Linked DNA regions of Saccharothrix espanaensis DSM 44229. The protein of the gene in region 2 binds, or shares a complex with, the protein of the main gene of each other region. Links are inferred from orthologs where the notes say so. Each region holds a gene or a part of one and is shown on either strand. Other genes may lie near its edges.

The links.
Region 1: the proteins of uvrB (region 2) and pcrA are in contact, whole or in part, in a crystal structure (PDB 7EGT), measured with the Thermus thermophilus proteins. The link is inferred for Saccharothrix espanaensis DSM 44229 from one-to-one orthologs. Residues at the interface, in WP_096411307.1 of Thermus thermophilus: Glu23, Leu25, Arg26, Asp27, Gly28, Glu29, Arg30, Phe31, Arg55, Glu326, Asp327, Phe328, Glu379, Ser382, Gln383, His398, Gly400, Arg401; in WP_096412145.1 of Thermus thermophilus: His654, Arg656, Phe657, Gln666, Asp668, Glu669, Lys680, Arg681, Leu682, Ser683, Lys685, Tyr686, Ala687.

Annotation. Positions count from the first base shown.
Region 1 is NC_019673.1:8,650,161-8,653,512, forward strand. Bases 312-3,351 are described here. They hold pcrA (DNA helicase PcrA), read right to left. Parts: upstream 2,971-3,351; coding sequence 652-2,970; downstream 312-651. Other genes in these bases: BN6_RS37860 (MFS transporter), read left to right, coding at 312-689; BN6_RS37870 (chorismate mutase), read left to right, coding at 3,202-3,351. Also shown: more of BN6_RS37860, read left to right, coding at 1-311; more of BN6_RS37870, read left to right, coding at 3,352-3,352. UniProt on the Escherichia coli protein: A helicase with DNA-dependent ATPase activity. Unwinds DNA duplexes with 3'-5' polarity. Translocates on single-stranded DNA with 3'-5' polarity. Initiates unwinding more efficiently from a nicked substrate than double-stranded DNA.
Region 2 is NC_019673.1:7,417,224-7,420,460, forward strand. The notes cover bases 168-3,092. They hold uvrB (excinuclease ABC subunit UvrB), read right to left. Parts: upstream 2,746-3,092; coding sequence 589-2,745; downstream 168-588. Other genes in these bases: BN6_RS32210 (MmcQ/YjbR family DNA-binding protein), read right to left, coding at 168-479; BN6_RS32220 (DUF5685 family protein), read right to left, coding at 2,812-3,092. Outside these bases: BN6_RS32205 (VOC family protein), read left to right, coding at 1-42; more of BN6_RS32210, read right to left, coding at 129-167; more of BN6_RS32220, read right to left, coding at 3,093-3,237. UniProt on the Escherichia coli protein: The UvrABC repair system catalyzes the recognition and processing of DNA lesions. A damage recognition complex composed of 2 UvrA and 2 UvrB subunits scans DNA for abnormalities.

The DNA.
Region 1 (3,352 bases), 1.2 Mb from region 2 along the record:
CCATCGCCGAGGGCGTCTGGCCCGCGCTGGTCGGCGGCGTGGCGCTGCTCGCGGCGTTCGTGGTGATCGAGCGGCGGACCGCGGACCCGCTGGTGCGCCTGGGCATCCTGCGCTCGGGCCCCCTGCTGCGGGCCAACGTCTCGGCGCTGCTGCTCGCGGCCGCGTTCTTCGGGTTCCAGCTCGTCGCCGTGCTGTACCTGCAACAGGTGCTCGGCTGGTCGGCGTTGGAGACCGGCCTGGCCCTGCTCGTGGTGGGCATCGACTCGGTGCTCGCGCCGACGCTCACCCCGCGGCTGGTCGCCCGGTTCGGCCTGGCCCCGGTGGTCACCGCCGGGCTGCTGCTGGCCACCGCCTCGTTCACGCTGTTCCTGCGGATCGACCACGGCTGGGGCTACTGGCAGCTCTTCCCGACCGTGCTGCTGCTCGGGCTCGCGTTCGCGCTCGCCTACGGGCCGCTGACGATCATCGCCACCGACGGGATCGCCGACGCCGAGCAGGGCCTCGCGGGCGGGCTGCTCAACACGTCGTTCCAGTTCGGCGCGGCGCTCGGGGTGGCCGGCGTGACCGCCGTGGCGGCGCTGGGCGACACGCCGCTGGAGGGCTACCGGCTGGCGGTGCTGTTCCCGGTCGCCGCCGCGCTGGTCGCCGCCCTCACAGCTTCACGAGGGGCACGCCGCCGATCAGCATGAGCCGGACCTTCCCCGCGCTGCCGAAGTCGATCGTGGCGGTGGCGCGGGGACCCGACCCGTCCACCGCGACCACGTTGCCCAGCCCGTACTTGTCGTGGCTGACCCGGTCGCCCACGTCGAGCTTGAGCGAGGGCGTGTCCTTCCACTGGTTGTTCACCGGCGCGGGCCGCGCGGGGCCGTCCGAGCGGCGGCTGCCCCACGTGGTCGCGGTGGACGGGCCGGAGCGCTGCGGCTCCACCCGCCGCCACTCGACCAGCTCGGCCGGGATCTCGTCCAGGAACCGCGACGCCGGGTTCGCCGAGGGCTGGCCCCACGCCGAGCGCACCAGCGCCCGCGACAGGTACAGCCGCTGCTGCGCGCGGGTGATGCCGACGTACGCGAGCCGGCGCTCCTCGGCCAGCTCGACCGGGTCGCCCAGGGCCCGCAGGTGCGGGAAGACGCCGTCCTCCCAGCCGGTGCCGAACACCACCGGGTACTCCAGGCCCTTCGCGGTGTGCAGCGTCATCAGGGTGACCACGCCGTCGGACTCCGCGTCCGGCACCTGGTCGGCGTCGGCGACCAGCGCCACCCGCTCCAGGAACGCGGCCAGCGAGCCCTCGGCGGGCAGCCCCTCGTCCTCGGTCGGGCCCTGCGCCGCCGCGCCCAGGTCGGTGAACTCGCGGGCCACCGTGACCAGCTCGTTGAGGTTCTCCACCCGGGTGTGGTCCTGCGGGTCCTCGCTGGCCTCCAGCTCCGCGCGGTAGGCGGTGCGGTCCAGCACGGCCTCCAGCACGTCGGCCACGTCGTCGCCGCGCTCGACCAGCGCGCCCAGCTCGTCGAGCAGCTCGACGAACCCGGCGATCGCCCTCTGCGAGCGGGGGTTGAGCAGCGGCACCTTGCCGCGCACGGCCTCCCGCAGCGCCGCCGCGAAGCTGATCCGCTCCCGCTCGGCGTAGGTCGACACGCACGCCTCGGCGCGGTCGCCGATGCCGCGCTTGGGCACGTTGAGGATCCGCCGCAGCGAGACCGTGTCGTCCGGGTTGGCCAGCGTGCGCAGGTAGGCCAGTGCGTCGCGCACCTCGCGCCGCTCGTAGAACCGCACGCCGCCGACCACCCGGTAGGGCAGGCCCAGCCGGATGAAGATCTCCTCGAACACCCGGGACTGGTTGTTGGTGCGGTAGAACACCGCGATCTCGCCGTTGGTCGCGTCGCCGCCGTCGACCAGCCGGTCGATCTCGCGCGCCACGAACGCGGCCTCGTCGTGCTCGTTGTCCGCGACGTAGCCGACGATCTTCTCGCCGTCGCCCAGGTCGCTCCACAGCCGCTTGTCCCGGCGGTTCGGGTTGCGCGAGATGACCGCGTTCGCGGCGGTCAGGATCCGCTGCGTGGAGCGGTAGTTCTGCTCCAGCAGGATGGTCGTCGCCTGCGGGTAGTCGCGCTCGAACTCCACGATGTTGCGGATCGTCGCGCCGCGGAAGGCGTAGATCGACTGGTCGGCGTCGCCCACGACGCACAGCTCGGCCGGCGGGACGCCGCCCTCGCCGGTGCCGACCAGCTCGCGGACCAGCGTGTACTGCGCGTGGTTGGTGTCCTGGTACTCGTCCACCAGCACGTGCCGGAAGCGCCGGCGGTAGTGCTCGGCCACCGCCGGGAAGTTCTGCAGCAGCTCGACCGTGCGCATGATCAGGTCGTCGAAGTCCAGCGAGTTCGACTCGGTGAGCCGGCGCTGGTAGCTCTCGTAGACCTCGGCGACCCGGCGCTCCAGGTCGTTGCCCGCCTGGGCCTTCGCCGTCTCGACGTCCACCAGCTCGTTCTTCAGGTTCGAGATGTGGATGGCCAGCGTGCGGGCCGGGTAGCGCTTCGGGTCCAGGTCGAGGTCGCGCGCCACCAGCGTGATGAGCCGCCGGGTGTCGTCGGAGTCGTAGATGGAGAAGCTCGACGACAGGCCGAGGGTCTTGCCGTCGCGGCGCATCACCCGGACGCACATCGAGTGGAACGTCGACACCCACATCGACCGGGCGCGCGCGCCCACCAGGTCGGCGACCCGCTCCTTCATCTCGGCCGCGGCCTTGTTGGTGAAGGTGATGGCCATGATCTCGCCGGGGTGCACCTTGCGCTCACCGAGCAGGTAGGCGATCCGGCGGGTGAGCACGCGGGTCTTGCCCGAGCCCGCCCCCGCGACGACCAGCAGCGGCGAACCGGCGTGCTCGACGGCCCGGCGCTGGGCCGGGTTGAGGTCGTCCAGCAGGCGGGAGGACCGGGAATCGGGGGGACTTGGCGGCAAGTCGAACAAGGCGCTCATCGTGGATCCACGTTACCCGGTGGCACCGACACTCCCCCGCGCGATCCGCCGGCTGTGGCATGATGGGCCCATGCGCTCGGTCACCTTCGAGTTTTTCTACGGGACCCGGACTCCGGCTCCCGTGGACCGCTAGCGCGTCAAGCCACCCACGAAGCCCCGGAGTCCTCGGATTCCGGGGCTTCGACGCTTCCGGACCGGGACTCACCAGCCAGAGTCGAGAGGTCACCCGCGATGAACAGCACCGACACCGCACCCGCCAACGAGGACATCGACGCGCTGCGCCAGGAGATCGACTTCCTGGACGCGGAGATCCTGCGCCTGGTCAAGCGGCGGGTGGAGATCTCCCGGACGATCGGCGCCGCCCGGATGGCCGCCGGCGGCA
Region 2 (3,237 bases):
TTCGGCGTCCTGCAACCCGAACCCGGCATGACCCCCTCCTGAGCCCTCCCCCTCACACCTTCACAGCCGCCGGCCCCCATACCCTTCACAGCCGCCGGCCCCCACATCTTTCGCAGCCGCGCGGACGCTCACACCACGGGCCGCTTCGACTTCGGCAGCTTCGCGACGATGGCGTCGTACGAGCGGTCGAGGAGTTCACGCACGTCGTCCTCCGGCACCCGACCGCCGAGGTCGACCCGGTTCCAGCCGTAGCGGCCGATGTAGGCGCTGACCGTGATGTCGTCGGGGAACCGGTCACGCCACTCGGCCGCGTCCTCGGCGTCCACCCCGGACTTCACGCCCACGGTCTTCGCCGACAGCCCGATGAACGCGAACGCCTTGCCGCCCACCTTGCACACCAGCTCCTCGTCACCCCACGGGTAGCTCTCCTCCGCACCCGGCTTGGCGAGGCAGTGCGCGATCACGTCGTCCAACGTCATGGCCGACACGCTAAGCCACCCCACCGACAAAACCGCCCGACATGATCGCCCCACAGCCGGTTCCCACCACACCACAGGGAGCGGGAACCGGTGCCCGACAGCGCAGCCGCTACTTGACGCCGGCCGCGTCCATACCCCGGAGTTCCTTCTTCAAGTCCTGGATCTCGTCACGCAGCCGGCCGGCCAGCTCGAACTTGAGCTCACGGGCCGCGCTCATCATCTGGTCGGTCAGCTGCTGGACCAGGTCGGCCAGCTCGGACCGCGCCATGGTGCTGGTGTCGCGCTCGGTCAGGACCCCCGAGCTGCGGCCGCTCGCGCCCGGATCGCCGGTCGGCTTCTTGCCCCGGGACGCGTTGCGGCCGGAGCCGCCCGGCTCGATGGCGTCCTCGGCCTCGGCGTAGACCTGCTCCAGGATGTCGGTGATCTTCTTGCGCAGCGGCTGCGGGTCGAGACCGCGTTCCTCGTTGTAGGCGATCTGCTTCGCCCGCCGCCGGTTGGTCTCCTCGATCGCGTGCTGCATCGAGTCGGTGATGCGGTCCGCGTACATGTGGACCTGGCCGGAGACGTTGCGGGCCGCGCGGCCGATGGTCTGGATCAGGCTGGTGCCCGAGCGCAGGAAGCCCTCCTTGTCGGCGTCCAAGATCGAGACCAGCGAGACCTCGGGCAGGTCGAGGCCCTCGCGCAGCAGGTTGATGCCGATCAGCACGTCGAAGTCGCCCAGCCGCAGCTGGCGCAGCAGCTCCACCCGGCGCAGGGTGTCGACCTCGGAGTGCAGGTAGCGGACCCGGATGCCCAGTTCGAGCAGGTAGTCGGTGAGGTCCTCGGACATCTTCTTGGTCAGCGTGGTGACCAGGACGCGCTCGTCGCGCTCGGCCCGCGCCCGGATCTCGTGCACCAGGTCGTCGATCTGGCCCTCGGTCGGCTTGACGATCACCTCGGGGTCGATCAGGCCGGTCGGCCGGATCACCTGCTCCACGAACTCGCCGCCCGCCTGGCCGATCTCGTACGGGCCGGGCGTCGCCGACAGGTAGACCGTCTGGCCGATCCGGTCGGCGAACTCCTCCCAGGTCAGCGGCCGGTTGTCCAGCGCGCTGGGCAGGCGGAAACCGTGCTCCACGAGGTTGCGCTTGCGGGACGCGTCGCCCTCGTACATGCCGCCGATCTGCGGCACCGTCACGTGCGACTCGTCGATGACCAGCAGGAAGTCGTCCGGGAAGTAGTCGATCAGGGTGGCCGGGGCGGTGCCCGCGCCGCGGTCGTCGATGTGTCGCGAGTAGTTCTCGATGCCCGAGCAGAACCCGACCTGGCGCATCATCTCGATGTCGTAGGCCGTCCGCATCCGCAGCCGCTGCGCCTCCAGCAGCTTGCCCTGGCGCTCCATCTTGGCCAGCTGGTCGGCCAGCTCCGCCTCGATGTTGCCGATGGCCCGCTCCATGCGCTCCGGGCCGGCGACGTAGTGCGTCGCCGGGAAGATCCGCAGCTCGTCGACCTCCCTGATCACGTCGCCGGTGAGCGGGTGCAGGTAGTAGAGCTTGTCGATCTCGTCGCCGAAGAACTCGACGCGCAGCGCCAGCTCCTCGTAGGCCGGGATGATCTCGACCGTGTCGCCCCGGACGCGGAACGTGCCGCGGTTGAACGCCACGTCGTTGCGCGCGTACTGGATGTCGACCAGCGCCCGCAGCAGCAGGTCGCGCTCGACCTCGCCACCGACCTCCAGGTGGATCGACCGGTCGAGGTAGGACTGCGGCGTGCCCAGGCCGTAGATGCACGACACGGACGCCACCACGATCACGTCCCGCCTGGTCAGCAGGCTCATCGTGGCCGAGTGGCGCAGCCGCTCGACGTCCTCGTTGATCGAGGAGTCCTTCTCGATGTAGGTGTCGGTCTGCGGGATGTACGCCTCGGGCTGGTAGTAGTCGTAGTAGCTGACGAAGTACTCCACCGCGTTCTCGGGGAAGAACTCCTTCAGCTCGTTGGCCAGCTGCGCCGCGAGGGTCTTGTTCGGGGCCATCACCAGGGTGGGCCGTTGCAGCTTCTCCACCAGCCACGCCGTGGTGGCGGACTTGCCGGTGCCGGTCGCGCCGAGCAGGACGATGTCCTTCTCGCCGGCCCGGACCCGCCGTTCGAGATCCGCGATCGCCGCCGGCTGGTCACCCGCGGGCTGGTAGTCGCTGACCACGCGGAACTGACCGTCGGTGCGCGGGATGTCGCCGACGGGCCGATGCGCCGAGTGCGCCTTGACCGGGATCTCGGTAGGAAAAGCCACGGGTACGACGGTACGCCTCGGGTCCGACAATCTGCGATCGCCCCAGGTCAGCGCCTCACAAGCGACTCAGTTGCAGTTGCAGCAGTCACAGCACGAGCAGTCGCAGCACCCGTCGCCGCCACCGCCGCCACGCCCGTGGTTCGACCCGCCGCAGTCGCAACCACCGGACCCGCAGTCACAACCACCCGACCGCCACTTGCCGCTGAACGGCCCGGGGTACGGATCACGACAGCAGTACTGGCAGGTCCCGCACTGGTAGAGGACCGCCAGGCAGCCCACCAGCAGCCCCCGCCCCTTCGGCGGGTGGACCAGCTCCGGCCAGAACCACAACCCGCCGCCAGGACCGGGCTGCTTGCCCCGCCGGTCCCACTTCGTCGGCGGTGGCGGCGGCTCGTCCCCACCACCGCCGTACGCGCCGGCGGGCGGGACCGGACCGGGTGGCGGCACGCTGCCGTAAGCGCCACCCATCGGCGAGTAGGTGCCCGGCTGCCA